3 regions of the Kitasatospora sp. NEAU-69 genome follow, and region 1 is predicted to be linked to each of the others. Evidence: riboswitches for the same ligand, from Rfam matches in the RefSeq annotation. Region 1 holds a riboswitch; each other region holds the start of a gene.
The links. A riboswitch is a leader RNA that binds a small molecule or an ion and turns the genes downstream of it on or off. The one in region 1 is predicted to bind magnesium.

Region 1 (9,947 bases):
GCCGACTGCCCGTCCTGCACCCAGGAGGTCCGGGAGTTCACCGCCACGCTGGCCCGGCTCGGCGCGGCCGAGGCGGTGGCCCCGCCGCCGGAGCTGAAGTCGCGGGTGCTGTCGCTGATCGGCGACGTGCGCCAGGTGGCACCGGAGGCGTCGGACCCCAGCCGTAACAGTTCGCCGCCGCCCGGTTCGCGTGGCGGCTGGGCGCGGCGCGGCCGGTGGCTGGCGCTCGCCGCGTCCGTCCTGCTCGCGGCCTCGTTCGGCGGGCTCGCCGTCCAGCAGCACGCGCAGACCGAACAGGCCCGCTCGCAGGTCAGCGCGCTCCAGGAGCAGCAGGCCAGGTTCGCCACGCTGCTCACCGCGCCGGACGCCCGCACCAGCACCGGCACCGGCACCGGCAGCGCCGCGGCGGCGGTCGGCACCGTGGTGTGGTCGCCCTCGCGCAACCAGGCCGGCTTCCTCGCCACCGGCCTGCCGGCGCCGGGCAGCGGCCGGACGTACCAGCTGTGGTTCAGCGACGCGGGCACCATGCGCCCGGCCGGCCTGCTGCCCGGCGCGGGCGGCTCGCTGCTGCTCACCGGCGGCGTGAACGGCGCGGCCGGCGTCGGCCTCACGCTGGAGCCGGCGGGTGGCTCCGCGCACCCGACGAGCGCACCACTGATGCTGCTGCCGATCACCTGACCCGGCCGCCCCTCGGCCACCGCGGGCAGATCTGACGGCGGGTCAGAGAGGGTTCCCCGGGCCCGGCCCGCCCCCGTACGGTGGACTCCGATTCGGTCCACCGTACGGGGGCGGCATGAACGGTACGAGACAGTACGGCGCATCCGCCGCACTGGACCCCGCCGACGCGAGCGGCACGAGCGGCACGAGCAGCACGAGCGACGCGGTCGAGTGGCCCGGCTGGGCGATCGACGCGGCGCCGCGCCGGACGACGGTCCGCGAACGGGCCACCGCTCTGCTGCTCACCGCCCTCGCGGCCGCCGCGCTCGCCGTCCCGCTGCTGGCGATCCGCCGGGCGTACCGGCACGCCGTCCGGCTCGCCACCCCCGCCGACTGGCAGGCCCGGCACACGGCTCGCCAGGAACTGCTGCTCGCCTGCGTGGTGGTCGGCGGCGCGGCGCTGCTCGGCGCGTTCCTCGGCGCACTGGCCCGGCTCTCGGCGCCACCGCTGCGACGCTGGACCGCGATGGCCGGCGGCGCGTTCGCCGCGCTGCTGGTGCTCCAGGCGCTCGGCTGGCTCGCGCTCAGCGCGCTCTCGGGCCTGGCATCGGACTTCTGATTCGCCGTCCGGTCCTGGGAGACTGATCACCATGCGCTCTCGCCCGGACACCCCCGCCGACACCGCCGACGACCCTGCCGACGACCCCGCGCTCGCCTACGCACTGCGGCAGCTGCGGTGGTACGAGAGGTCGGCCAGGGGTTCGCGACTGGTGCACCAGATCGGTGAGCTGCTCGCGCTGCTCAGCACCGCGGCCACCGTGGTGGTCTCCGCGCTGCACGCGCCTGCGGCCGTCACCGCCTCGTTCGCCGCGCTGACGCTCTTCCTGACCGGCTTCCGCCAGATCTTCAAGCCGAACGAACGCTGGGTCAGCACCGCCTCGGCCCGGCTCTCACTGGATCACGAGACGACTCGCTACCTGTTGCGCCCGGCAGCCGAACGCGACGCCGCCGCGCAGCGGGAGCTGCTGGAGCGGGCGATAGCGATCGTCAGCGCGGAGAGCCACGAGTGGGCCGACCAACGCCTGACCCAGACAGCCCAGCCGGGCCAGCCAGCCCAGTCGGCCCACTCGGCTCAGCCGCCCCTGCCGGCCCCGGGCGCCCCGTAGCACGATGTGTCGCGGCTCGCAGTGAGCAAGTCGTGCTTGCCCACCTGCCGTGCCGCTGCGGAGACTGGCCCCCGTGGACGAATCGACCCCCGCCCCCGCGCCGCCCGCCCGGCCTGCCGCGCTGCACTTCGCCGATCTGGTCCTCGACCACGGCTCGTTCCGCAGTTGGGACGCCCCGCCCCGGCACCCGGCCGACGGGCAGTACGCCGCGGACCTGGCCCGGGCCCGGGCCCGCAGCGGGGCCGACGAGGCCGCGCTGACCGGGGAGGGCCGGATCGCCGGCCACCGGGTCGCCGTGCTGCTCAGCGAGTTCACCTTCCTGGCCGGATCGATCGGCACCTGCACCGCCGAACGACTGCTGCACGCCGTGCAGCGGGCCACGGCCGAACGGCTGCCCCTGCTCGCCTTCCCGGCCTCCGGCGGCACCCGGATGCAGGAGGGCACCCCGGCGTTCGTGCGGATGGTCGCGATCGCGAACGCGGTGACCGCGCACAAGGCCGCCGGGCTGCCGTACCTGGTCCATCTGCGGCACCCCACCACCGGCGGCGTGCTCGCCTCCTGGGGCTCGCTCGGCCAGCTGACCACCGCCGAACCAGGCGCGCTGGTGGGCTTCCTGGGCCCGCGGGTCTACCAGGCGCTGTACGGCGAGGCGTTCCCGGAGGGCGTGCAGCGGGCCGAACACCTCGCGCAGCACGGGACGGTGGACGCCGTCCTGGCACCGGACGAGCTGCGCAAGCGGCTCACCGACGCGCTGGATGTGCTGGACGTACGTGATGCACCGGACGCGGCCGAGACGGACTCCGACAGTCCCGACGCGGCGTCAGAACCCGTGCCGGTGTGGCGGTCCGTCGGGCTCACCCGGGAGCCGCGACGCCCCGGACTGGCCGAACTGCTCGCGGTGGCCGACACCTTGGTGCCGCTCTCCGGCACCGGCGCGGGCGAGCGGGACGACGTGCTGCGCCTCGCGCTGGCCCGGTTCGGCGGCACCAGGTGCGTGGTGATCGGCCACGACCGTGCGGCGGCGGCCGTGCACGGGCCGGTCGGCCCGGGCGGGCTGCGCACCGCACGGCGCGGCATGCGGCTCGCCGCGGAGCTGCGACTGCCGCTGCTGACCGTGATCGACACGCATGGTGCGCTGCTCAGCGTGTCGGCGGAGGAGGGCGCGCTGGCGGGCGAGATCGCGCGCTGTGTCGCGGAGTTGAGCACGCTGCCGGTTCCGGTGGTGAGCCTGCTGCTGGGCGAGGGCGCGGGCGGCGCGGCGCTCGCCCTGCTGCCCGCGGACCGGACGGTCGCGGCCGAGCACGCCTGGCTCTCGCCGCTGCCGCCCGAGGGCGCCTCGGTGATCCTGCACCGCACGCCCGACCTGGCCCCGCAACTGGCCGAGCAGCAGCGGATCGGCGCCGCCGAGCTGCTCCGCGAGGGCGTGGTCGACCGGATCCTGCCCGAGCCGGTGCCGGCCTCGGCGGAACCGGCCGCCTTCGTCCGCCGGGCCGTCCGGATGCTCACCGCCGAACTCGCCACCGCGGCATCCCTCGCCCCACCGACGGCCCGCCTGGAGCGCTTCCAGACTCTCGGCAGCACCACCTGACACACCGGCTCGTGTACCCCGGCCGGGGTGCCGACCGGGAGCCACCAGACCGCCCGCGCCGGGCGGGGGCCGGCGCGGACGGGCGGGGGTGAAGCATGCCGGCGGTGCGGAACGTGCCCGGGGGCAGGGCGGCAGGCTCAGGTGGGCTCAGGCGCCGACCGATTCACCCGCCCCGACGCCCTCACCCACCCCGACCCGCTGAAGAGCGGCGAACAGCCGACCGCGCGCCTCGGTCTGGGCGGCGATCCGCCGATCGAAGACGGCCAGCCGGTCCCGGGCCACCTCCAGTGCCCGAGCCGACGGCGGCGCGGCAGCGAGGTCGCCGTCCAGGCAGGGCAGGAAGACCCGCACGTCGTCGAGGGTGAGGCCGGCGGCGAGCAGGTGGCGGATGTTCTGCACCCGGCGGACCGCATGCGCGTCGTAGCGGCGGTAGCCGTTCTCGGCCCGGACGGAGTCGATCAGGCCGGCCTGCTCGTAGTGCCGCAGCGCCCGCGCCGTCGCACCCGTCCGCGCCGCCAGCTCGCCGATCCGCACGCGCACCTCCGTCGTCTCCCCCGACTCCCCCGGCATCCCCGTCGTCGCCGCCCGGGGCCCCTCCGGCTGACAGTTCATCACGCGACCACCGCTCCGCCGTCCACCGGGAGCACCACGCCCGTGACGAACCCGGCCTCGGGCGCCGCCAGCGCCGCGATCGCCCACGCCACCTCGTGCGGCTCGGCGATCCGCCGCAGCGGGGTGTGCGCGAGCTGCCAACTGCGGACGGCGGCCCGCTGCGCGGGGGTCAGGCCCTGGTGCTCGCCGATCGGGGTGTCCACCGCGCCGGGCGCGACCGCGACGACCCGGATGCCGCGCGGCGCGAGCTCCACCGCCCAGCTGCGGGTGAGCAGTTCGAGGGCGGTCTTGGTCGCGGCGTAGACCGCGTTGCCCGGCCAGGCGCGCTGACCGACCGAGGTGCTGACGTTGACGATCACGCCCGCGGCGGCCTCCAGCGCGGGAAGGGCGGCCTGGGCCAGCAGGATCGGGGCGACCAGGTTGGTGGCGAGCAGCGGGTCGATCAGCTCCGCCGTGTAGCTGCCGAGCGAGCCGCGACCGAGCGTCGCCGCGTTGTTGACCAGCACATCCAGCCTGCCGTGCAGCCGCTGGGCGGCCTCGACGAGGCGCTCGGGCTCGCCGGGTGCGGTGATGTCGGCGGGCAACGGGGTGATCCGGTCGGAGCCGGCCGCGGTCTCGTGCAGCGGCTCGGCGCGGCGGCCGACGGCGATGACGTGGGCGCCCTGCGCCGCGAAGGCGTGGGCGGTGGCGCGGCCGATGCCGGTGCCGGCGCCGGTGATCAGGACGGTGCGGGTGGGGTGCGTGGTCATGCGGAGGACTCTGCAAGCCTGCCGCCAGCGTCAGGGTCAAGGGCTTGGCCCAGCACGAGGGAAGCATTGCTCGAATGAGTGCGAAACTGCTATGAAATACGCATCATCAAGCAGAATCTGCGCAGGAAGGCCACCCCGTTGGCAACAGCAGCCGTCCTCACCGTCACGCTGAACGCCGCGCTCGACGTCACCTATCGCGTGCCGGGAGTGCGGTTGGACCACAGCAACCGGGTCCGCGAGGTGAGCGCCCGGGCGGGTGGCAAGGGGATCAACGTGGCCCGGGTGCTCGCCGCGCTCGGACGGCTGGCGGTGGTGACCGGGCTGGTCGGCGGCGCCACCGGGCTGGCGCTGCGCGAGGAGCTGGCGAGGTCCGCACCGGTGGACGCGATATCGGCGGACGCGCTGCCGGTGGACGCCCTGCTGGAGATCGGTGGCGAGACCCGGCGGACCGTCGCCGTGGTGGACGAGCAGCCAGGACAGGCAGGACAGGCAGCGCAGGCCGGGCAGGTCACCATGTTCAACGAGCCGGGACCGCTGGTCGGCGCCGCCGAGTGGGCCGCGTTCCGCACCCACTACGGGCGGCTGCTGGACGGCTGCGCTGCCGTGGTGCTGGCCGGCAGCCTGCCGCCCGGCTTGCCGCAGGACGCCTACGCCGTGCTCGTCGCCGCCGCCCGTGACCGTGGAGTGCCGGTGGTGCTGGACACCTCGGGGCCGTGGCTGCTGCCCGCGCTCGCGGCCGGGCCCGACCTGGTGAAGCCGAACGCCGACGAGCTGCGCGAGGCGACCGGCCTGGCCGACCCCCGGCAGGCGGCGCGTGCGCTGCTCGCGAACCAGGGCGGCTCCGGCGTCCGCGCCGTCGTCGCCTCGCTGGGGCCGGACGGGCTGCTCGCCGTCACCCGGGACGGCAGCTGGCTGGCCACCCCGCCGCAGGCGCTGGCCGGGAACCCGACCGGCGCCGGCGACTCGGCGGTGGCCGCGCTGACGCTCGGTCTGGTGGACGGCGAGCCGTGGCCGCAGCGGCTCGCCCGCGCGGTCGCACTCTCCGCCGCGACCGTACTGAGCCCGCTGGCCGGATCGTTCGACGCGGCGGCCTACCGCCAGCTGCTGCCGCGCGTGACGGTCGAACAGATCGCCTAGGGCTCGTCCAGGCCCTGGCTGACCAGCCGAAATTCAGCTGAACCGAGGTCCCTTTGCTGGGATGATCACGCCATGATCACCCGCACTCAGCACTCCGCCGGCTCGGACGAACGCGCCGTCCTCACCACCTACCTCGACTACGCCCGGGCCACCGTGCGCGCCAAGTGCGAGGGCCTCGCCGAGGAGCACGCCCGGCTCGCGCTGCTGCCCGGCTCGCCCGACATGACCTTCGCGGGCATAGTCAGCCACCTGCACTGGGTCGAGCGCGCCTGGTTCGAGGGCATCGTGCTCGGCGACGAGGCGGAGGACCGCCGGATCGACGCCGAGCCGGAGGCCGGCATGCGGCCGGCCGCCGACGTGCCGCTCGCGGAGCTGCTGGACGCGTACGAGACGCAGTCGGAGCGGTACCGCGCGATCGTCGCCGAGCGCGACCTCGACACGCTCTCCAAGGGCAACATGGGCAGCGCCGGCGCGGTCACGCTGCGCTGGATCATCTGCCACCTGATCGACGAGATCGCCCGGCACAACGGCCACCTGGACATCCTGCGCGAGCTGGCGGACGGCACCAAGGGGCTCTGAGGAGCCGCCGGACACCGACGGCGGAAACAGTCGAGGCCTGGAGGGTGCACCCTCCAGGCCTCACCCACGCTCCCCCCACACTCCCCGGCCCCGCGGACCACGTGCTCCACGCGCTCACTGGCTCAGCGCGACCTCGACGATCTTGATGACCACCAGGACCATCGCGACCAGCAGGTAGCTGCGCAGCGCACCCATGCCGATCTTGCGGCCGCTGGACATGACCGGCCGGGTCAGCGTCTCCAGCGCCGGCATCCGCCAGTCGTCGCGACCCGTGCGGTCGATCGGGTCCTCCTTGGTGGCGGTGCGCCGGCGGGTGAAGGCGTAACCGGCGGCGAGCACTCCGACGACGCCGCAGCCGGCCATGATGTCGATGATCGCCTGTGCGCTGATCTTCGGGAAGAGCACCGAGGCGGTCAGGATGATCGAGAGCGTGACCAGCACGCCGACCACGGCGGCCGTGAAGGCGTTGGTCTTCGGGCCGTTCACCCACGGGCCGAGCACCTGCTTGTCGTTGCAGAGCAGCAGCAGGAAGACCGAGGCGGACGGCAGCAGCACGCCGGCCAGCGTCTGCACGCCCTCGGTGAGCAGGCCCAGCGGCGAGCCGGGGATCAGCACGATGACCGCCGCCATGGCGACCAGGCCGGCGTAGACCGCGTAGAAGCCCTTGGCGCCCTCCACACCGCGGTGCAGCGAGTGCTTGATGCCGAAGACGTCACCGATCGCGTACGCGGTGGAGAGCGAGACGGCGAACGCGCCGATGATCGAGGCGTCCAGCAGCGCGATCGCGAAGAGCACGCCCACCAGCTTCCCCGCGTGCGCCTCCAGGCCCTTGGCCACGCCGGCCGCGTCGGTGAAGTTGCCGAAGCCGTCGGTGTGGGCGAACGCGACCGCGGTGAAGCCCATCATCGCCGCGGCGCCGATCACCACGACCAGGATGCCCAGCCAGAGGTCGGCCTTCTCGTACTTCATGAAGCGCGGGGTGATCCGCTTGTCGATCACGTACGACTGCTGGAAGAACAGCTGCCACGGCGCGACGGTGGTGCCCACGATGCCGATGATCAGCAGCATCACGGTGGAGAGCTGGCCCGAGCCGCCCGGCATGTTCGGCACCACGAAGTCGTGGGCCATCTGCGAGGTCTTCGGGTGGACCATGAAGTAGATCGGGATCAGCAGCAGGGACCCTGCGCAGAGCGCGATCGCGACCCGCTCGAAGCGCTGGAACGAGCCGGTGAACGCCGAGGCGATGATGACGGCCGCCGCGAGCACGACCGAGGCGACCTTCGGCAGGCCGAGGTAGCCAGCCGCGAGCGTGACGCCGATGAACTCGGTGACCAGCGTCAGCGCGTTCAGCAGGAACAGGTCGATGACGCTGAAGGCGCCCCAGAACTTGCCGAAGCGCTCCAGGATGAGCCGGGCGTGGCCGACACCGGTGACCGCGCCCAGGCGCAGCACCATCTCCTGGTTGATGTAGAGGACCGGGACGAGCAGCAGCAGCGTCCACAGCAGGTGGGTGCCGTAGTTCTGGCCGGCCTGGCCGTAGGTGGCGAAGGCGCCGGCGTCGTTGTCGCCGACCATCACGATCAGGCCGGGGCCGATGATCGCGAGCAGCGTCTTGAGCTTGGCGGAGAGACCGTGGCGCGGCGCGGTGTCGTCCAGCCGGATGGTGCCGAGCGCGCCCTTGATGTCGCCGAGGTGCGCCTCGTCGAGCACGGCGGGGCCGGAGGCGGCTACCTGCGCCGCGGGGACCTTCGGGTCGGTGATGACGTCGGTCATGACGAACCTCCCTTACCCCCTCGGTGGGGGAGTTCGGAGGCAAGCAGCAGCAATCAACCCTGCGTGCACGCACCAGTGATCCGCAAACGGCGTCAGGAATCGTGCGCACAACGGAAGTTGACGCCGAGACGGGAGACCGCTCCGGAGCTGAGGATGCGTTACTGAAACGCGCAGGGAAGGTTGTTACCGCATGCCGGTGGAGTGCGAGGACAAGCGGATGTGGGGCCGTTTGTGGCCCGGACTACTGCAACTCGAATCCATGTCTCTCGCCTCCTTCCGGCCGGGGCGCACCGAGTGGTGCGCGTCATCGACGCGGCAAGGAGCGGACCAACACGCCGAAAGGCTGCTGGTTCACCCCAACTCGTCAGAGCTTTGGCACTCCACGGCGTGATCCAGCTCGCGAGCTGGAAGCCACTTGGGATCAACCCTTAGGTCGGGAAGATCTGTCCTGATCCGGAGCGTCTCTCGACGGTTGGGATCAGTGGCCTATGTCCGTGAAGACGCCTCACCGAACGAGGTGCCCTCTTCAAACCTCGACAAGCATAGCCCCACGCTTGCGGCACTCAGCAACCGTTTACCGAAACTTGACCTTCGGATCCGGAACTTCTCGGAGGGGGGCCTGATCACACCTCCTCCACCTGGTTCGAACATGTCACCACCCGCATCGAACACGCAGCGCAGCGAGCCGAACACGAGGAGCATTCAGGTGAACATCCGAACCATGAACACCCCTGCCACCAAAGGGACATGACGGAGTGTCCGCGATCTCGTTCACGATCGGCCCGTTGTTCCGCCACACTCACTAGGGTCCTGCATTGTTGATTCACACAAGGAAACACGGGGGCCCCGCAGTTACAGGCGGCGGACCCGGATCCCCCCAGTGCGGTGCACCCTTGGTCGTCGGCACACGAACGCGTGTCAGGGGGTCCGGAGAACAGCCGCGTGATCCTGGTCACCGGTTCGGTCCCGGCTTTACCGGCAATACAATTGACGACCTGTCATTTTCTGGTTCAGGTACCTGCCGACGAGGAGTAGTTCGTGATCGTGGCCACCGGCGCCCCCGACGAATCGCTGGGGCGGCGCCCGCGCCGGCTGGTGGTGGGGATCAGCGGAGCAACCGGGATCGCTTACGGCATACGGGTGTTGGAGCTGGCCCGGAAGGCCGGCGTGGAGACGCACCTGGTCGTCACCCCGGCCGGGCAGCAGACCCGGGCGTACGAGACCGAGCTCGGCGCCCGCGAGCTGGCCGAACTCGCCGACGTCAGCTACCGGCCGGCCGACATCGGCGCCGCGATCGCCTCCGGCTCGTTCCGGACCGACGGCATGATCGTGGCGCCCTGCTCGATCCGCACCCTCTCCGCCATCGCGCACGCCGGCGGGGACAACCTGCTCACCCGCGCGGCCGACGTGACGCTCAAGGAGCGCCGACGGCTGGTCCTGATGGTCCGGGAGACCCCGCTGACCCTGGGCCACCTGCGTTCGATGACCGCGGTCACCGAGATGGGCGGCATCATCATGCCCCCGGTGCCCGCCTTCTATCTGCGCCCCGGCACGGTCGAGGAGATCATCGACCACACCGCCGGACGCGCGCTCGACCTGCTCGGCATCGAGGTGCCAGAGCTACCCCGCTGGGGCGAATAACGCCTCGCTGAACCGGCCTCCCCGGCGTCCGAGTTCTCACGAAAC
Region 2 (9,947 bases), on a different contig from region 1:
GCGCGTTCCCGGACTCGATGGACGTGCTGCACACCTTCGCGGCGAAGGCGAACTGCCTGGTCCCGGTGCTGGAGCGGCTGCGCGGCCTCGGCATGGGCGTCGAGGTGGCCAGCCCCGGCGAGTTCGCCCAGGCGCTGGCGGCCGGCTTCGACGCCGAGCGGATCGTCTTCGACTCGCCGGCGAAAACCCGGCGCGAGCTGGTCCGGGCGCTGGAGCTCGGCGTCGCGGTGAACGTCGACAACTGGCAGGAGCTCGACCGGATCGACGAGATCCTCCGCACCAGCGACTCCCGGTCCCGGATCGGCGTCCGGGTCAACCCGCAGGTCGGCGGCGGCACGATCGGGGCGATGAGCACCGCCACCGCGACCTCCAAGTTCGGCATCCCGCTGGCGGACGAGGGCAATGCCGACTGGCTGCTGGCGGCGTTCCGGGCACGCCCGTGGCTCAGCCGGATCCACGCGCACGTCGGCTCGCAGGGCTGCCCGCTGGACCTGATGGCCGAGGGGGTCGCCGCGGCCGTCGCCTTCGCCGAGAAGGTGAACGGCGAACTCGGGCGGCGCCAGGTGGTGGGCATCGACATCGGCGGCGGGCTCCCCGTGAACTTCGCCGGCGACGACACCGACCCCAGCTTCGCGACGTACGTGGACCGGCTGCGGGCCCACGCGCCCGCGCTGTTCGGCGGCGACTACCAGGTGGTCACCGAGTTCGGCCGCTCGCTGCTGGCCAAGAACGGGTTCACCGCCGCGTACGTCGAGTACACCAAGACGGCCGGGGGCCGGCCCATCGCCGTCACCCACGCCGGCGCCCAGGTCGCCGCCCGGACGGTCTTCATTCCCGAATCCTGGCCGCTGCGGATCACCGCGCACCACCCCTCGGGCGCCGCCAAGGACGGGGAGCCGGTGCCGCAGGACGTCGCCGGACCGTGCTGCTTCGCCGGCGACCTGGTCGCCCGGGCCCGGCCGCTGCCGCTGCTGGAGCCCGGTGACCTGGTGACGCTCCTCGACACCGGTGCGTACTACGCGACGACGCACTTCCGGTACAACAGCCTGCCCGAGCCGGCCGTGCACGGCTTCACCCTGGACGCCGAGGGCGGCGTGCACTTCGAGCTGCTGCGCCCGGCCGAGAGCATCGACGAGCTGGTGCGGACCGGCCGCTGACACGCTGCGTGTAGGATCGATGAGGTTTTGCAGAAGGCACCTCGTTCGGTGAGGCGTCTTCACGGACACAGGCCACTGACCCGACGACGTCGAGAGACGCCCAGGTTCAGGACAGATCTTCCCGACCTAAGGGTTGATCCCAAGTGGCTTCCCATCCATGCCGGGTGGGATCACGCCGTGGAGTGCCAAAGCTCTGACGAGTTGGGGTGTGCCGGCGACTTCCGTGCGCCGGTCCGCTCCTTGCCGTGTCGATCAGGCGCCCCCGTGCGTCCCGGCCGGAAGGAGGCGAGAGACATGGATTCGAGTTGCAGTAGTCCGGGTCATGAACGGCGACCCCTCATCCGCATGCCCTCGTCCTTCTCCGGCGCGCACCGACCGGCCTGACCCGATCCGATCTGATTGGTCGTCAGAGCGTGGCTGCCGCACGCCTGCAACACCTCTCGGAGGTGCCCTGTGCACACCCTGACCACGTTCGACTTCCTCTCCCGGCTGGCCACCGGGGTCGCCTGCGGCGCGCTGATCGGCGTCGAGCGCCAGTGGCGGGCGCGGCTCGCCGGGCTGCGGACCAATGCGCTGGTGGCGGCCGGCGCCACGCTCTTCGTGCTGTACAGCGAGGCGGTCGGGGACGCGGCGAGCCCGACCCGGGTGGCGTCGTACGTGGTGTCCGGCATCGGGTTCCTCGGCGGCGGGGTGATCCTGCGCGACGGCGCCGGCGTGCGCGGGCTCAACACGGCGGCGACGCTGTGGTGTTCGGCGGCGGTCGGGGTGCTCTCGGCCTCCGGCAAGCTCGACCTCGCGCTGTTCGGCACGCTCGCGGTGCTGCTCGTGCACGTGGTGCTGCGACCGGCCGCGCGGCTGCTGGACCGGGCACCGGCGAGCGGGACCGACCCGGACGCGGCGGTGCGGGCGACCGTGCACGTGGAGTGCGAACGGCAGGCGGAGTCGCACGTGCGGGCGCTGCTGCTGCAGGCACTGGCGGCGGCGAACCTGGCGCCGACCGGACTGCGGGCCCGGCGCGAGCAGACGGACGTGACCAGCGTGCGCGCGGTGGTGACGATCAGCGGGGACGTCGCCGCAGCGCTGGAGCAGGTGGTCACCCGGCTCTCGCTGGAGCCGGGGATCCGCGACCTGCACTGGCACCTGGACGGCGAGGAGGGGGAGGCGGCCTAGGCCCTCTCTCTCGGATCTTGCCGGGCGCGCGACGCTGAGCATCCACGACCGGATCCGTGCATGTCGCTGGACACGACCATCCACGGAATGGTCCTCTACACCGGCGTGGGCGTGGCGGACCACGGCAACACGATCGTGGTGGAGACCATCACCACCGACGGCACCGTCTACCGGACCTTCTGCGAGTTCGCGACCGGTAGCGCCCCCGTGGACTGCGTGACCGGCAATCCGGGGTGGACGGCGGTCACCGCGCAGCCGAACGCCCCGCGGCGCTCCGGCGCCCCGCCCTTCGGCACCGCGGAGCAGCACCGCCCCAGCCCCGCTCAGAAGACGCGGTCGATCAAGCTGATCTGGGAGCCGTACGTCCGGCGTCTGTCCTGACCCGTCAGGCGGCGCATACGTGCCGCCCGTCCCCGGCCACCGTGCCGGGGACGGGCGCACGCTCCTCACACCGTCAGGATCACGAGGTTCCGTCGGGGAGGACGAAGCTGTAACCGCTGTCGATCAGCTGCGGCAGGTAGCTCCGCAGGGCGGCGACGGTGTCGGAGCGGTCGCCGAGCCCGTCGTGGTCGAGGATGATCGACCCGGTCCTGGCGTTGCTCAGGACGCGGTCGGCGACGACCGAGGCGCCGGGGTTGGACCAGTCCTCCGGATCGACGGACCAGGCCACCGGTGCCAGCCCGAGGTCGGCGCAGACGGCCATCGAGGCGTCGGTGAAGTAGCCGCTCGGTGCGCGGAAGAGCGTGGGCGTCGCGCCGGTGACCCGGCTGATGATCTCGCTGGTCCGTTCGATCTCGTCGCGCGTGCCGTCGAGCGAGAGCTGCCCGAGGTTGGTGTGCGACCAGGTGTGGTTGCCCAGCCGGTGGCCCGCGTCGGAGACCTGGCGCGCCACGTCCGGATTCAGCTCGATCTGGGAGCCGACCATGAAGAACGTCGCGGTGACGCCGTACTGCCGCAGCACGGCCAGGACCTGCGGCGTGTAGTCGGCGCTCGGCCCGTCGTCGAGCGTCAGGGCCAGCGTCATCGACCCGGCGTTCACGTAGTACTGCGGTGCCGTCGGCACGCCGTCGGCCGGTACGAGCCCAGGTACGAGCCCAGGTGCCAGGCCCGGCGCCGAGCCTGGTGCGAGACCCGGCGCGCGGGCCGCGAGCGGGGCGGCCGCGGCGCGCCCGGCACCGCAGAGGGAGAACAGGGCCAGGCCGCCTCCGGCTATGAACAGCCGTCTTGAGGGGCCTCCTTGAGCATCGGTCATCATGGCCGAAGTCTTACCCGCCGCCTCGCCGTCGGCAGGTCGAGTGCGTCCCGGAGAGTGAACCGCCGTCACAGGTGCGTCTGCGCGCCCGGCTCCAGCGCGCCGGAAACCTGGCGCGGCTCCTGGACGGCCGACACGCGAACACTCGCCGACGTGCGCGGGACGACATCGTCAGGTCGGCCGGACGGGCCCTGGGTGGGGGCGGGGTGGGGTGCGGCAGGCCGACGCGGCGGCGCGGGCTAGCGTTTTCACCATGAGCACCACGACGGACGATCTGGCCGGCCTCCCCCACCTGCTGCGCGCCTGGCGGGCGCGGGCCGGCGAGCGACTCGGGCTCGGCCGGCCGCTGTCGCAGGTGACGGTCGCCGATCGGCTGCGGATGAGCGAGCGGTGGTACCGCGACCTGGAGCGCACCGGCACGGCGGCACGGCTCGATCCGCAGGTGCTCGCGCTGCTGGCCGAGACGCTGCTGCTGGACGTGGACGAGCGCGCCACGCTCCAGTTGCACGCGCTCGGCGGGGTCCGGTACGCCGGGTCGGTCCAGCGGGTGTACGACCAGCAGGCGAGCTACCGGGAGCAGGACGACACCGCCGGGCTGGCCGCACTCCGGGAGCTGATCGACCGCCAGCTGCCGCGGCCGGCCTTCCTCACCGACTGCTGCTGGGAGCTGCTCGGGCACAACCGGGCGATGGCCGAGTGGTTCCCGTGGGTGTCCGAACCGGGCGCGAACCTGGCGCGGTGGCTGCTGACCGACCCGGCGGCCCGGGTGCGGCTGGACGACTGGAGCCGGCACGCGCGGGCGCAGCTCGGCCTGATCCGCTTCGCGCTGGCCCAGCGCCCGCAGGGCCCCCGGCTGCGCGCGCTGCTCGCGGAGGTGCTGCAGGACGAGGACTGCCGGCGGTTCTGGACCCAACGGGCCTGCGTGGTCGCGCACCGGGACGGCGAACGGATCCGGCTACGGCCTGCGGGCACGGATGGCCAGGCGGACGGTGACCCGGCGGACGGTGAGGGGGCGGACGGTGGCTGGGTGGAGGTGACGGCGCAGGTGCTGATCCCGGCCGGGCGGCAGGAACTGCGGGTCGTCGTGCTCGGCTGATTCCGGTTCTCCCCCGAGTACAGCCGAATTCGCCTCGCCCGGCAATGCCCGCCGACCGGCAAATATTTTCCGGTCCGCTCCCGTTGACAGTCACCGCGGCTCCTTGGAACTCTCATGGTGCACCGACAATCATGCGATGAATTCCCAGGGGAAATACGATGGCCAGCTGCGCGAAAACGGCAGAAGCAGCAGAAGCAGCAGAATCAGCGGAAGAAACAGCAGCAGCGCGGGCACCGGAAATCACCGCCGCCGCCGCGCCCGAGCAGTCGATCCGCTTCACCATGGCGACCGCCTGTCTGCTCATCTTCACCGCGCAGCTCGCCACGACCGTCTACCTCCCCTCACTGCTGACCGTCGAGCGCGAGCTGGCGATGACGCGCGGCACCGCCGCGCTCTCGATCTCGCTCTTCGTGATCAGCAGTGCCGCGCCGGTGCTGCTCTGGGGGCGGGCAGCGGACCGCTGGGGCCGGCGCGCCGCGCTGCTCACAGCGCTCGCGCTCTTCATCGGCGCGAGTGCGCTGCTGGCGGTGGTCGACTCGCCGTCCGGCCTGCTCGCGCTGCGTTCGGTGCAGGGCGCCGGGGCCGGTGGTGCGGCGATCGTCTCCCGGATCCTGGTCCGCGACCTCGGCGGCGGCAGCGCGCTCGCGCGGCGGCTGTCGGTGCTGTCGATCGCCTTCGTCACGGCGCTGGGCGGCGGGCAGTTCCTGGGCGGGTTGATCGGCGCGTACGCGTCCTGGCGGATCGGGTTCGCGCTGGTCGCGGTGCTGGGTGCACTGGGTGCACTGCTGACGCTGCGGCTGCCGCTGCCACCGGCCACGGCGCCGGCACCGGGCGCCCGAGCGGGTGCGGCGGGCGGCCCCGCCGGCGGCTATCTGCACATTCTGCGGGTCCGGGAATTCCTGCTCCCGACCATTGCCGGTGGATTCGGTTATGCCACGATCGTCTTGCTCCAGGAGGTCACGCCGTTCGTCCTCCAGCAGCATTTCGGCCTGAGCATCGACGCGTTCGGTGAGATCGGGCTGCTGACCGGTCTCTGCTATTTCGGCGGCGCGATGGCGGTCAACCGGCTGGCGGCCACGCGCGGTCCCGGCCGGCTGATGCGAGGCGGCGCCGGCGTGATGGGCTGCGCCGCGCTCGGTCTCTCGGCGCTCTGGCTGCTGCCCGACGGGGTGCCGATTCCGCTCGGTGGCGTGCTCGCGGTCTTCGTCGGGCTCTACTGCGCGATCACCTTCGGCCAGGCCGCGCTCTTCCCCAGCAGCATGGCGGTCGCGGTGAGCAGTGTGCCGCAGCAGGCGGCGGCCGCGGTCGCGCTCTGCGGGTTCCTGGCGCAGTCGGTGGCGGGCGTGGTGGCGAGCGTCGCGGTGCTGCTGCACCAGAACCTCGCCTGGACGGGGGTCACGCTCGCCCTGACCGGCACGGCCTGGCTGCTGGCCCGGCAGCAGACACGCTAGGCCTTGCCAGGCCTGGCTAGGCCGTGTCTCATAATTCCCGCCGGGCGCGCGACGCCGGGCATCCCTCCCCCAGCCTCCGGCCGGGAGGTGCCCCCACGGACGCACCGGCGAAACGCCCAAGTACGACCCAGTACGAGGACGCTTCGCCGGCACGCCCAGCCGGGCGCCCAACGCCGCGCGCTGATCCGACGCGAATTATGAGACACGGCCTAGCCCCAGATGGTGTCGAACTCCCGGATCCTGCCGACCGTCCGGCCCGGCTCGCCCAGTGGCGCGAGCTCAACCTGGTCCCGCAACCAGGCCGGGTGCCCCTTCGGCGGCCAGAACGGCAGATCGACGTTGACCAGCGAGAGCGCGCTGGTGCCTGCCAGCACCAGCGTCCCCTCGCCCGTCACCGACCTCGCGATGCTGACCGTGAAGTCCACGTACCAGGTGACCTGGAAGGTGTCCTCCAGCACCTCGTCGGCCAGGCTGGTGACGATCTCCAGCGTGCTGAGCGGGGTGCTGCCGGTCTCCTGCATGCTGAAGACGACGCTGCCGAACCGCGGGCTCTCGCCGATGAGTTCGAAGGCGGTCATGCTCATCCGCATGCCGCCGAAGCCCGAGTCGTCGGCCTCCTCGGCCCGGAGCACGACCGCGCCCTTCAGGTCGATCCGCTCGACGCCGACGCCGATCAGCTCCAGCGGAACGGAGAACGCCTGCACGCCGATCGGGAACTCGGCGCCCGTGTCCGGGAAGTCCGCCATCTGCCGCTCCATCTGTGCCCGGGGACCGGGCCGTCCGGCCCTTGGAAAACGAGTCTCCGGCCGACCCGCGAATGCGTCAAACAGCCCACCACAGAGGCGTTCTGAAGCACTACGATGCCCGCCCGGCCGCGCTGTGCCCCACGCCCGCTGTGCCCCACGCCCGCGCGCTCAGTAGCGCCACCGGGTCGCCGCCGCGATCTCGTCCGCGCTCTTGCCCGCGAACAGCTCCACCTCCCCCTCCCGCACCGCCAGCACCGCCTCGTACAGCGGATCACCGAGCGCCTCGCGCAGCACGCCGGAGGTCCGGTAGGCGGCGAGCGCCTCCGGCAGGCTGCCCGGCAGTCGCGGCACCTCGCCCTCGGGCAGCGCGGCCGGATCGCCCGGGACCTCGGCCGGCAGTGCCCGGCGTGCGTCCAGCCCGGCGAGTCCGGCGGCGATCACCGAGCCGACCAGCAGATAGGGATTGGCGGTCGCGTCGAAGCACTTGAGCTCCGCATTGGCCGTGCCCGCGCCCTCGCCGGGCGGGCCGGGGATCAGCCGGAGCGCGGCCTCCCGGTTCTCCAGCCCCCAGCACTGGTACGCGCCGGCCCAGAGCTGCGGCACCAGCCGCAGGTAGCTGGCCGGGCTCGGCGCACCGAGCGCGAGCAGTGCGGGCAGCTCGGCCAGCACACCGGCCAGGAAGGACTCCGCCTCACCCGCCAGCCCGTACGGCCCCGGCCCGCCCTGGGCCAGGTTGCGCCCGCCGCGCCAGAGCGAGAGGTGCAGATGACCGCCGTTGCCCACGCCGCCCGGCTCGACCGCGGGGGCGAAGGAGGCCCGCAGGCCGTGCCGGCCACTGACCGCGCGGATCGTCTGCCGCACCAGCACCGTGCTGTCCGCCGCGCCGATCGGATCCTCGGCGGCGATCGAGACCTCGAACTGGCCGGGCGCGTACTCGGGGTGCAGCTGGAGGACGGTCAGCCCCTGCTCGTCCAGCGCGCGCAGCAGCTCGCGCAGGTAGTCGGAGAGGTCGGTGAGCCGGTGCATCCCGTAGGCGGGGCCGTGCGTCGGGTAGACCGGCGGCTGCTCCGGCGGCCCGGCCAGCGCGACCACCCACTCCACCTCGATGCCGGCCCGCAGACCCAGCCCGCGCGTCTCGGCCGCCTGCACCATCCGCCGGGCGAACCGGCGCTGGCAGCCGGGATGCGGCGTGCCGTCCTGCGCGTACCGGTCGGCCGGGGCCCAGGCCCAGCCGGGCTGCGCGGCCAGCCGGGTCAGCCGGGTGACGTCCGGGATCAGCCGCAGGTCACCGGCCGGGCCGCCGATGTGCCGGCTGGTGGTGATCGAGTCGTCGACCAGGAAGACGTCGAAGCAGGGGGCCGCGCCGACCCCCCAGGCCGCCGCGTGCTCCAGCTGCCGCACCGGCACGCTCTTCACCCGCGCCAGCCCGGCGTTGTCCACCCAGCCGATCACGACGCCGTCCACGCCCTCGGCGGCCAGCCGGGCGGCCGCCACCCGGGCCCGCGCGGCCCGCTCGCCACGGGCCTCGTCGGCGGTCGGGGCGCCCGGCTGCGGCGAGGCCTCAGCGGTCTGTTCAGCCACGGTGGTACTCATACGACCCATGCTCCCGCTCCCGCCCCAGCGACGGAATTACCCGCACGAGTGGTGCCACCAGCGCGAAGTTGACGATGCGCCCGCCGGCTGCGACCGACTGCGACCGACCCCTTCCCTACCTGGCGGTAACTTCGCTACAGTGACCGGCACGCACCACCGCCGGGCTTCGGGAGCCGCACCGGCGCAGGCGCCGCACGTCACACGTGCGGCCGGGTGCCGCTTCCCGGTCCGGGGCCGTCGTGCCCCCAGGGCCGCTTCACTCTCTTTTGCACAGGGCTGCGCCCTGACCCATGCGCAGGGCGCTGCCCTGACTCTTGCGCAGGGCAGCGCCCTGATGTGTGCGGAGCAACGTCGCGTACGGCCGGAGCGGACCGGCCGCGCGGCGGTCCGCGCCACCGTCATCCCTCCCGCCCGCGGTCGCGCCGATCCCCTTCTTGGGATCGGCCCACACGCACACCCGGACTGCGCCCGAAAGGGCACCCGGAGCGTCCGCGGGGACCCGTGACAGGAGTTCAGGATCATGGAGCGTCCCTTCCCCACCGTCGCCGTGGTCGGCCTCGGCACCATGGGTGCCGGCATCGCCGTCGCCGTCGCCCGCAGTGGCCGCCGGGTGATCGGCATCGAGGCCGACGAGGCCGCCGCCGCACGGGCGCTGGCCCGGATCGAGGAGGCCACCGCGCATGCCGTGGCCCGTGAGCGGCTGACCGCCGAGGAGCGCACCGCGCTGCTCGCGCTGATCACCGTCGGCGACCGGCTGGAGGCCGCCGCGGCGGCCGAGCTGGTGATCGAGGAGATCCCCGAGCAGCTGGAGCTGAAGCGCGAGATCTTCGCCGAGCTGGACCGGATCTGCCCGCCGGAGACCGTGCTGGCCACCGGCACCACCTCGCTCTCGGTGACCCGGATCGCGGCCGCCACCGCCCGCCCGGACCGGGTGCTCGGCATGCACTTCTTCAACCCGGTGCACGCCATGAAGCTCGTCGAGGTGGTGCGCACCGTCCTGACCAACCCCCAGGTCGCCGACCAGGCCGCCGACTTCGCCCGCGACCTGGGCAAGGAGCCGGTGGCCGCCGGTGACCGGGCCGGCTTCGTGGTGAACGGGCTGCTCTTCGCCTACCTGAACCAGGCGGCGGCCATGTACGAGTCGCGCTACGCCACCCGGGAGGACATCGACGCCGCGATGCGGCTCGGCTGCGGCCTGCCGATGGGCCCGCTCGCCCTGCTCGACCTGATCGGCGTGGACACCGCGCGCACCGTCCTGGAGGCGATGTACGAGCAGTCCCGGGACCGGCTGCACGCGCCCGCCCCGATCCTGGGCCAGCTGGTCTCGGCCGGGCTGCTGGGCCGCAAGACCGGGCGCGGCTTCTACACCTACGAGGCGCCGGGCTCGTCCAAGCCGGTCGCCGAGGCCGGCGCCGCGGCGCCGGCCCGGGTGGCCGGGCGCAACGTCGGCTCGGTCGGCGTCTGCGGCTCCGGCACGATGGC
Region 3 (9,947 bases), on a different contig from region 1:
CTGGACACCATGGTCACGGTGGTCGATGCCGCGAACTTCCTGCCCGAGCTGCGCGGCGGCGACGAGCTGACGGCCCGCGGGCTCGACCAGTACGAGGACGACGAACGCACCGTCAGCGACCTGCTGATGGACCAGGTCGAGTTCGCCGACGTCCTGGTCCTGAACAAGACCGACCTGGTCGGCGCGGACGACGCGGACCGCCTCGCCGCCGCGCTCAGCCGGCTCAACCCCGCCGCCCGGATCGTCCGCGCGACCGGCGGCCGGGTGCCGCCCGCCGAGCTGCTCGGCACCGGGCTCTTCGACCTGGCCAAGGCCCAGGAGGCTCCGGGCTGGGTGGCCGAGCTCAACGGCGACCACGTTCCGGAGACCGAGGAGTACGGGATCGCGAGTCTGGTCTTCCGCGCCGGACGGCCCTTCCACCCGGGCCGGCTCTGGGAGTTGGTGAGCAGCAGGCTCGACGCCGGGGAGTTCGGCACGGTACTGCGCTCCAAGGGGTTCTTCTGGCTGGCCTCCCGGCCGGCCGTCACCGGGCTGTGGTCCCAAGCCGGTTCGGTCGCCCGCTTCGAACCCTCCGGCATGCGCTCCGCGTTGGGTGAACGGACGGGCCCGGCCGGCCTGACCAACGCCACCGCCCTGGCCGGCATCGGCGGCGAACAGGCCCAGCACGGGCAGGAGTTGGTCTTCATCGGCACCGGTCTGCGCGAGGACCGGCTGCAAGCCGCGCTCACCGGCTGCCTGCTGGACGACGCCGAGGCGGCGGCCGGTCCGGCGCTCTGGCGGGCCTTCGACGATCCGTTCCCCGCCTGGGACGAGTACGCCCTCCAGGAGCACGCCGACCACGCCGACTACACCGACCACGCCCACGCTTAGCCACCCCTCAGAAGGAGAACCCCGGCATGGCCGTCCCCAAGCGCAAGATGTCCCGCAGCAACACCAGGCACCGCCGGGCCCAGTGGAAGGCCACCGTGCCCCAGTTGGTCCCGATCACCGTGGACGGCCGCGAGCACCTCGTGCCGCGCAACCTGGTCCGCGCCTACGAGCGCGGACTGCTGACCGTCACCTCCTAGAGCCGGCCGGCCCCAGTCGCCGCCGGCCGTCCCGCCCGCGCCCGTCGTCCACCAGTCGTCCACCCGAAGCGGGCCCCGCCGTGTCTGCGGCCGGGCCCGCATGTGAGGAGCAACCCACCATGCGCACCGCCCTGTCCAGCAAGCTTCGCCGTCAGCCGCTCAGAGTCGTGCTCGGCGCCGCCGCCGTCGCCGCCCTCTCGGCCACCAGCGCGTGTTCCACCGCATCGAAGGCCGCGACCTCGTCCACCGCGGCGGCCGGCGGCTCGAAGGTGATCCAGGTGGTGGCCGCGGAGAACTTCTGGGGGAGCATCGCCACCCAACTCGGTGGCTCACACGTCAAGGTGACGAGCATCATCACCAACCCGGACACCGACCCGCACGCCTACGAGCCGACCGCCGGCGACGGGCGCACCATCGCGGGCGCGGACTACGCGATCACCAACGGCATCGGCTACGACACGTGGTCGGACAAGCTGCTCGCCGCGAACCCGGCGCCGAGCCGCACCGTGCTGAAGGTCGGCGACCTGGTCGGGAAGAAGGAGGGGGACAACGCGCACCAGTGGTACTCGCACGACAGCCTGTACCAGGTGATCGACCGGATAGCCGCCGACTACCGGAAGATGGACCCGGCCGACGCGGCCTACTTCGACACCCGGAAGACCACCTTCGAGACCCAGACGCTGGCGCAGTACAACCAGCTGGAGTCCGACATCAAGGCGAAGTACGCCGGCACCCCGATCGGCGCCTCGGAATCGATCGTGACGCCGCTCGCCGAGAGCGTGGGCCTGAAGATGCTCACCCCCGAAACCTTCCTGGACGCGGAGAGCGAGGGCACCGACCCGACCGTCGCCGACAAGGCCACCATCGACCAGCAGATCGCCACCAAGGCGATCAAGGTCTACGTGTTCAACACCCAGAACTCCGACCCCGATGTGGTCGCCCAGGTGAACGCGGCCAAGGCACAGGGGATCCCGGTCGCCCGGGTCACCGAGACCCTGGCTCCGGCGAGCGACACCTTCCAGGCCTGGCAGGTCCAGGAGTTGCAGGGCATCGAGGACGCGCTGAAGCAGGCGACGGGACGCTGAGCGTCCACTGACCGACCAGCGCGGGAGCCGGGGGAGACCGTGACCGACGCCAGAGCGGCCGCACCGACGCCGGCCGCGCGGACGTCGTCCGCGAGGCCAACGGCGAGAAGCTCTTCCGCTATCGGCCGGGCGGCGACCACCGGCACTACCTGATCTGCCGCCAGTGCGGCCTGAGCCTGCCGGTCGACTCCGCCGTCGTCGAGTCCTGGGCCGAGAAGGTCGCGGAGATGTCCGGCTTCGCGGACGTCCGGCACACGGTCGAGCTGGCCGGCGTCTGCGCGAACTGCCACACGGTGGACACGCCCGGCTGAGCACCGGACCTCTGACCGGGCCGAGTGCCGGCACCTCTTGAGCGAGCAGAGCGACCAAGGAGAACGAGCGTGATCACCCCCGAGACCCAGCCCACCGCGTCCACCGAGGGCGCCCGAATCCCTGTCACCGTTCCGGCCGCCGGCTTCCTCGGCGCTCGGATGCGCCGCCGCCGGAGGTTCCGCCGGATCATCGTCGAGATCATCGGCCTCGCCGTCAACTCCCGGGCAGGAGGCCGGGCATGAAGACCACCAGCCGGCCCGCGCTGTGGCGCGTGGTGGTGGGCGACGTGCCGGTCGCGGTCGCCGTCGCCCCCGACCAGGCGACGCGTCAGCCCTGTTCTCCGGCTTCCGGGGTCGGCGGCAGGGTCGGGTAGTCGGGGATCGGGTACACGCCGACGGCGAACCCGTGGACCGTCTCACCGGAACGTGGAAGCCGGTCGAACTCGTGGATCACCTGCTCGATGCGCTCCCAGAACTCGGCCGCCTGCTCCTCCGAGATCCGGGCCCGCCGGATGAACTGGCGCAGCCGCCCGAGTTCGTAGGCCGGGGCCGACTCCTTCGCCGCCACCTCGAAGTCATTGAGGTCCGGCGGCAGTGCGCCGTCGGCCGCCTGCCGGCCGAGGCCGACGAAGAACATCCGCGCGGTGCGGCCGTAGTAGCGCTCCTCGATCGCCCGGACCCGGCGCGTCCGCACCACGCGCAGCAGGCCGGCTCTGGCCAGGACCCCGACGTGGTGCGCGACGGTGCTCTTCGGCCGCTTGACCGCGGCGGCGAGCTCGGTGACGGTCGCGGCGCGCTCGTGCAGCAGGCCGAGGAGGGTGGTGCGCAGGGGGTCGCTGATGGCCCGCACCTGCTCGGCGGTGGTGAGCTCGATCGTCTCGTCGAGGTCGTAGTCAGGGGTGTTGCTCGACATGATCGAATGAGACTAGCATCGCCGATCGTTCGAGAAATTTGGATCATTCAGCGAGTCGAAAGCGGGCAGGCCATGGCCGAGGTTGTGCTGTTCCACCACGCTCAGGGACTGACTCCGGGCGTCACGGCCTTCGCGGCCGAGCTGCGTCGGGCAGGCCACACCGTCCATCTGCCGGACCTCTACGAGGGGCACACCTTCGAGACCCTGGAGCAGGGCATCGGCTACGCGAGCCGGACCGGGTTCGACACCGTCATGGAGCGCGGCCTGGCCGCCGCCGCGTCGCTCGGGCCGGAGGTCGTCTACGCGGGCTTCTCGCTCGGCGTCATGCCGGCCCAGCGCCTGGCCCAGACCCGCGCCGGTGCCAAGGGCGCCCTGCTGATCTACTCCTGCCTGCCGGTGTCCGAGTTCGGCGGGGCCTGGCCGGCCGACGTCCCGGTGCAGGTGCACGGGATGGACGGTGACCCGTTCTTCGCCGAGGAGGGCGACCTCGACGCTGCCAGGGAGCTGGCCGCCGCCACCGAGCGTGCCGAGCTGTTCCTCTACCCCGGCAAGGAGCACCTGTTCGCGGACTCCTCGCTGCCGTCCTACGACCGAGCGGCGGCCGAGCTGCTCACCCGGCGTGTCATCGAGTTCCTGGACGGCCTGCGGTAGACGGGATCCCGTCTACCGCAGGCCGGCCCGGCGTCCGCTCGACTCGGCGCGTCAGCTCTGGTCGAGGGCCGGCTCGGCCAGGCCGCGGGTGGTGACGAGGCGGGCCGCGCCGTCGGCGAGCCGGTAGGACAGGCCCACCACGGCGGCGCGCCCGGCGTCGACGGCCTCGGCCACGATGCGGGAGCGCTCCAGGAGCAGGTCGACGGTGTGCCTTATGTGGGTGTCGATGAAGTCCGCGTCGTCGGTGTGGCCGGCGGCGCGGGCGGCCAGCACGCTCGGGGTGACCCGTTCGATCACGTCCCGTACGTAGCCGGCGGCGCTGGTGCCGTCCTCCACGGCGGCTCGGGCGGCGGCGACGGCGCCACAGGAGTCGTGCCCGAGGACCACGACCAGCGGGCTGCCGAGCACGCTGACGCCGTACTCGATGCTGCCGAGCACCTCCGGGCCCATGACGTGTCCGGCGGTGCGGACCACGAACAGGTCACCCAGGCCCCGGTCGAAGATGATCTCCGCGGCCAGGCGCGAGTCCGAGCAGCCGAACAGCACCGCGAACGGGCTCTGGGCCGGGGCGGTGGAGGCCCGGCGGGCGGCGTCCTGGTTGGGGTGCTCGGGGATGCCCGTGGTGAAACGCCGATTGCCGGCCAGCAGCGTTTCGAGGGCCTCGCGGACAGTCAGTCGATCATCGGTCATGGTGGCAGCCTAACGAGTGGGTGCGACGCTGCGCCTGCCCGGTCGTGGCCCTGCGAGAGGCGCCCCCTGGCAGGGCCTGCGCCAGGGCCTGCGCCCGGGCCTGCGCCGGGAGCCTGCGGCAGGCCCGTGGCAGCAGCTCGTGGCAGTGGTCTGCCCGGTCCGGCCGGTCATTCCGGCCAGTCGGAGTTCTTGATGACCTCGACGAAGTCGCCGCGCACGAAACCGGGCACGAAGTGCGCCAGCACGTCCGCCTTGACGTTGCCGAAGGTGGTGTCGGGGCGGTCCTCGATGCCTTCGGTGAAGGCGGCGAGGATCTGGTTCTTGAAGTCCGGGCGGGGGTGAGCGGCCACGACGGCGGCGCGCTTCCCGTCCGGCACCGCGTGGTAGCCGATCCCGAGGACGTCCAGTTCCACACCCCGGGTGACCAGGGCGATCTCGGGCGCCATGTGCAGCGGGATCTCGGGCGTGGTGTGCAGGGCGATGGCGGTCCAGACCCGCTCGGCCGGCTCGCCGGTGATGCCGTGGGTGTGCAGGAACCGGCGGGCCTCGTCGGCGCCGTCGATCTCGAAGCGCTGGTCGTTGCGGCGGTGGCGTGCGGTGAGTCCGAGGTCGTGGAACATCGCCGCCACGTAGAGCAGCTCGGGGTCGAACTCGAGCCCCTGCTCCCGCCCGCGCAATGCGCCCCACAGGAAGACCCGCCGGGAGTGGTGGAACAGCAGCGGCCCGGCGGCCTCGCGGACCAGTTCGGTCGCCTCCCGCGCCAGGTCGCTGTCGGGGATCCGCACGCCCGCGATCGTCTCGTTCATCGCTCCTCCGTCGTCTCGCTCGCCACCCGCTGGATCGGTGGTGTGCCTCCACACTCCCTCGGCGAGGTGGGCCGTGCCATGTCCCTGTGGCCATGGATCCCACAGATCCGGACACGACGCAGTCCGCCGCGTCCGCGCCCGAGCACTGCGCCTGAGCATGGCCCGGCCTCGGGCCGGCCCTCGGGTCGACCTCGGGCGGACGCGGAACCGGCAGGGCGGCCGACGGCACCGCCGGCGGCTGGCTGATCGTCAACCGGCTGACCAGGAAGGCCATCTGTCGGGTGATTCGTTGCCGAATCAATTCCGTCGGGGTGATGACATGCGCAATGCTGAGGCCATCGCTTTTCCCTTGCTTTCCGATCACTTTGTCAACGAAGCGCCGAATATCCGATCCGATTCCGACCGGCCCGGAGCCGTGGGCGGGACGGTCGGCCGCCCGAGGAGTGCCGATGTCCGCAGCCCCTGCCGTGTCCCGAAGCCGAACCCGCGCCCGGTCCCGTCTCCTGGCCGTGCTGAGTGCGACTGCGGTCACGGCCGGGCTGGCGGTCGGGCTGCCTGCGGCCCAGGCGTCCGCCGCCGGGTCGTTCGTGGTCAGCGAGGCGCAGTTCAACCAGCTGTTCCCGAGCCGGAACCCCTTCTACAGCTACCAGGGCCTGGTGGACGCGCTGAGCGCCTACCCGCAGTTCACCACCACCGGTGCCGACGCGGTCCGCAAGCGGGAGGCGGCGGCGTTCCTGGCCAACGTCAGTCACGAGACGGGCGGCCTGAGGTTCGTCGTCGAGCAGAACACGGCCAACTACAGCCACTACTGCGACCAGAGCCAGCCCTACGGCTGCCCGGCCGGCGGGAGCGCCTACTACGGGCGCGGCCCGCTGCAGCTCAGCTGGAACTTCAACTACAAGGCGGCCGGTGACGCCCTCCACATCGACCTGTTGAACAACCCCAACCTGGTCCAGCGTGACGCCACCGTGTCGTGGAAGACCGCCCTGTGGTTCTGGAACAGCGTGAAGGGGGCCGGGACGACGACCCCGCACGACGCGATGGTCAACGCGAGGGGCTTCGGCGAGACGATCCGCAGCATCAACGGCGACCTGGAGTGCAACGGCAAGAACCCGGACGAGCGCAACGACCGGATCAACCTCTACAAGCAGTTCGTCGGTGTCCTCGGCACCGACGTGGGCGGCGGCGCCCTCTCCTGCTGAGCCCCGCGAACCGGGGCCCCGCGCACGAGGTCGTCTCGGCCGCACTCGACCGGGCCGCCGCCGCCGGGCCCCTCAACGCGTTCATCACGCTGGACGCCGAGAGGGCACACACGCAGGCGGCCCGCCATGCCGCTCATTCTCGCCATGACGCCCATGACTCTCACGAGCCTCACGACGCTCGGGCCGGCCAGGCGCCCTGGTGTCTCGTCGTCAAGGACAACATCCATGTCGCGGGCCTGCCCAATACCGCCGGCACCCCCGCGCTCACCGGCTTCGTTCCCGACACCGACGCGCCCGTGGTCGCGGTGCTGCGTTCGGCGGGGGCGATCGTCCTGGGCAAGACGAACATGCACGAGCTCTCCATGGGAGCCACCTCGTGCAACCGCACCTTCGGCGCCGTCGCCAACGCCACCGACCCGGCCCTGTTCGCGGGTGGCAGCAGCGGCGGTACGGCCGCCGCGGTGGCCGCAGGCGTCACCGACGCCGGACTCGGCACCGACACCGGCGGTTCCATCACCGTTCCCGCCGCGCTCAACGGGATCTATGGTCTGCGCCCCAGCGCCGGGCGCTACCCGTCGGCAGGTGTCACGCCGCTGTCCACCACCCGGGACACCCCCGGACCGCTGGCCCGCACCCTGGACCGCCTGATCGAGCTGGACACCCTCGTCACCGGGGAAACCGGCGGCACCCGTGACCCGCGGCGCCCGCTCCGGCTGGGCTTGCCGAGGCACGTGTTCACCGAGGACCTGGAGAGCCCGGTCCGCACCGCCTGGGAGGCGGCAGTCGACCGCCTCGGCGCGGCGCGGATCCGGTGGGTTCCCGTGGACACGGCGCAGCTGGCCGGCTACGACTCCCGGATCGGATTCCCCCTCGTCCTCGGCGAGTTCACCGCAGCCTTCGGCCGCTACCTCCGCGAGCACCGCATCGGACTCACCCTCGCCGAGGTCCTCGACGCGGTCGCCGACCCGGTCATCGCGGAGCTGCTCAAGGCCACCGCGTCGCCCATCACGCTGGCCGCTGCGCTCGGGGAACGCCACGCGATGCAGGCCGCCTACCACGACCTGTTCACCGCGAACGGTCTCGACGCGATGCTGAGCCCGACCGTCCCGGTGTGTGCCCGGTCCCTTCACCGGTACGAGGCGTCCCTGCCCCTCAACGGCCGGGACGTACCCACGTTCCCCACCCTGATCCGCAACACCTCCCCGGCGGCCACCGCGGGCCTGCCGTCACTGACGATCCCGCTCCCGGTCACCGGGTCCGCCCCCGTCGGCCTCCAGCTCGTCGGCCCACGGCTGGCCGACCGGGATCTGCTCTCCGTGGCCGCGCGGATCGACACTCTTCTTCGCCCCGAAGAGGCTCCCGCATGAGAGATCGGTGACAACCATGGCTGACCAGTCAACCGCGCCCACGGTCCGAAGCGTGACCCGCCGGAGGTCGACCGCAGCGGCGGCTGGGATGCGGCCGGGCGCGCTGCCGGGCGGGCCGTGCGGGCGGGGCGGGCCGTGCGGGTCACAGGAGTTGACGTGACGTCAGCCGACGAGGCGGCGGCCGGAGTCGGAACGGGCTTGCGCGGCCGGCCCTGAGGTCTATAGTGGCTGGTGTTTCAGAAAGGCACCTCGTTCGGTGAGGCGTCTTCACGGACACAGGCCACTGACCCGACGACGTCGAGAGACGCCCAGGTTCAGGACAGATCTTCCCGACCTAAGGGTTGATCCCAAGTGGCTTCCCGCCCATGCCGGGTGGGATCACGCCGTGGAGTGCCAAAGCTCTGACGAGTTGGGGTGAGCCGGCGGTTTCCGTGCGTCGGCGAGCTCCTTGCCGTGTCGATCAGGCGCCGTCGCGCGCCCCGGCCGGGAGGAGGCGAAGACATTGGACAGCAGTAGTCCGGGCCGTAAACGGCCCTGCGTCCGCCCGTCCTCACCTCTCATCGGCGCGCGCTGACTCCTCGATCGACACTGGCCACGATCCACCCGACGGTGGCGTGGGTGCCCGGTCGATGCGCTGCGCGCGCCCTCCAACAGCCCTTGTGCTCCCGGAGGTCAGCCATGTCCAGCCTCACGTTCACCCCGGCCGTGCGCGAGTCCGCCACGGTCGCGTCGCACAGCGGCGGCCACCACCACGACCGCCGAGCCGGACGCCTGCTGCGCGCGCTCGGCCTGCAGTGGACCGGGCGGGCGCCGTCCACCACCGGGCCCTGCTGCCCGGCGGTACCCCTCAGTGCACCCGCCACCGGCAGGGCCCGCGGGTGCCTGCGGTTGACACTGCAGGACGGCGAACCACGGCTGTACCTGCTCGACCCCCGCGACTTCGCCGCCACCACCTCGCCCGACGTCGCGTACGACGCCCGGGTGCACACGGCCTACCAGCTGACCCTCCAGGGCCATCGCCCCGATTGGCTCGCCCAGCACCTCGACCTGCCGCCCGCGGCTGCCCGCTGCATCGGCGAGCAGGCGGAGCGCTCCGGCCCGGACGGCCCCGGCACGCCACCCCCGCGCATCTGATTGTCCATCAACGCCGCATTGCCGCAGGATCGGTGGGCTTCCGCGTGCCAGTGAGTCACCGTTGCCCCTGCGCCTGTCCAACCCCTTGCCAGCGCTCGTACTCCGCTGGCACGCGGTAACCCCCTGCTCTGCGCCTTTCCCCAACTCCCGTACGGCCATCGGTCGTTCCGGTGCTTTGGCGTGCGCTCTCGCAGAGTCCTGCCCTGCCGTGCCCGAAATCGGCCACGGCCTCCCCGAGGTGAGCTCATCGTGTCCGTCTTCACCGCTTTCCAAGCCCAAGGCCAAACCCAGGCCCATGTCCGCCCGTCCACCCGACCGGCCCGGTACGCGGCCACCGTCAGGTGGCTCAGGGTGCGAGCCGCGCTCGCCGGTGTCGTCCGCCGGATCGCCGACAGCCCCGCCGACAGCCCGGTGTGGCTGGCGATCGCCGCCGACCGGGCCGCACACCAGCCGGTCCACTGGCAGGTCCGCCGCCAGGCCCGTGGGCAGGCCCGCCAGGGCGGCCACGGGCAGGCCGCTGCGCAGGTCCGGCTGCACACCCGCTGGCGCACCGTGGCCGGCGCCGACGGAACCTCCCGCCTGGTCGCCGGCTGGCACGCCGACAACTGACCGGCCGGCAACTGACCGGCCCGGCCCGCGGGTCGGCTACAAGTACGACCCGGGTCGCGCCCTCACATCGTGACCGCATCGTTCGCCGACAGATCGTCAGTGATCCATCAGT

Region 2: another riboswitch for magnesium. It lies ahead of AC060L_RS32605 (MgtC/SapB family protein); the one in region 1 lies ahead of AC060L_RS09440 (NRAMP family divalent metal transporter).
Region 3: another riboswitch for magnesium. It lies ahead of AC060L_RS29300 (hypothetical protein); the one in region 1 lies ahead of AC060L_RS09440 (NRAMP family divalent metal transporter).

What each region holds. Positions count from the first base shown of each region.
Region 1 covers NZ_JBWXUE010000006.1:132,143-142,089, forward strand. The annotation lists gene AC060L_RS09400 (anti-sigma factor) at 1-678, shown strand, start outside; gene AC060L_RS09405 (hypothetical protein) at 794-1,276, shown strand; gene AC060L_RS09410 (DUF4231 domain-containing protein) at 1,308-1,823, shown strand; gene AC060L_RS09415 (carboxyl transferase domain-containing protein) at 1,897-3,411, shown strand; gene AC060L_RS09420 (MerR family transcriptional regulator) at 3,559-3,945, opposite strand; gene AC060L_RS09425 (SDR family NAD(P)-dependent oxidoreductase) at 4,023-4,772, opposite strand; gene AC060L_RS09430 (1-phosphofructokinase family hexose kinase) at 4,911-5,909, shown strand; gene AC060L_RS09435 (DinB family protein) at 5,982-6,488, shown strand; gene AC060L_RS09440 (NRAMP family divalent metal transporter) at 6,603-8,261, opposite strand; M-box (ykoK) riboswitch at 8,610-8,785, opposite strand; gene AC060L_RS09445 (UbiX family flavin prenyltransferase) at 9,300-9,902, shown strand.
Region 2 covers NZ_JBWXUE010000041.1:56,435-66,381, reverse strand. The annotation lists gene AC060L_RS32610 (type III PLP-dependent enzyme domain-containing protein) at 1-1,157, shown strand, start outside; M-box (ykoK) riboswitch at 1,191-1,370, shown strand; gene AC060L_RS32605 (MgtC/SapB family protein) at 1,611-2,327, shown strand; gene AC060L_RS32600 (hypothetical protein) at 2,388-2,708, shown strand; gene AC060L_RS32595 (polysaccharide deacetylase family protein) at 2,788-3,390, opposite strand; gene AC060L_RS32590 (MmyB family transcriptional regulator) at 3,833-4,675, shown strand; gene AC060L_RS32585 (hypothetical protein) at 4,788-4,958, opposite strand; gene AC060L_RS32580 (MFS transporter) at 4,957-6,126, shown strand; gene AC060L_RS32575 (hypothetical protein) at 6,336-6,872, opposite strand; gene AC060L_RS32570 (type I glutamate--ammonia ligase) at 7,041-8,465, opposite strand; gene AC060L_RS32565 (3-hydroxyacyl-CoA dehydrogenase family protein) at 8,986-9,947, shown strand, end outside.
Region 3 covers NZ_JBWXUE010000031.1:40,653-50,599, forward strand. The annotation lists gene AC060L_RS29245 (GTP-binding protein) at 1-870, shown strand, start outside; gene rpmF (50S ribosomal protein L32) at 897-1,067, shown strand; gene AC060L_RS29255 (metal ABC transporter solute-binding protein, Zn/Mn family) at 1,187-2,152, shown strand; partial or broken gene AC060L_RS29260 (transcriptional repressor) at 2,251-2,463, shown strand; gene AC060L_RS29265 (hypothetical protein) at 2,533-2,706, shown strand; gene AC060L_RS29270 (helix-turn-helix domain-containing protein) at 2,792-3,376, opposite strand; gene AC060L_RS29275 (dienelactone hydrolase family protein) at 3,449-4,027, shown strand; gene AC060L_RS29280 (carbonic anhydrase) at 4,079-4,717, opposite strand; gene AC060L_RS29285 (HD domain-containing protein) at 4,885-5,523, opposite strand; gene AC060L_RS29290 (chitinase) at 5,973-6,725, shown strand; gene AC060L_RS29295 (amidase family protein) at 6,620-8,092, shown strand; M-box (ykoK) riboswitch at 8,334-8,513, shown strand; gene AC060L_RS29300 (hypothetical protein) at 8,771-9,226, shown strand; gene AC060L_RS29305 (hypothetical protein) at 9,476-9,835, shown strand.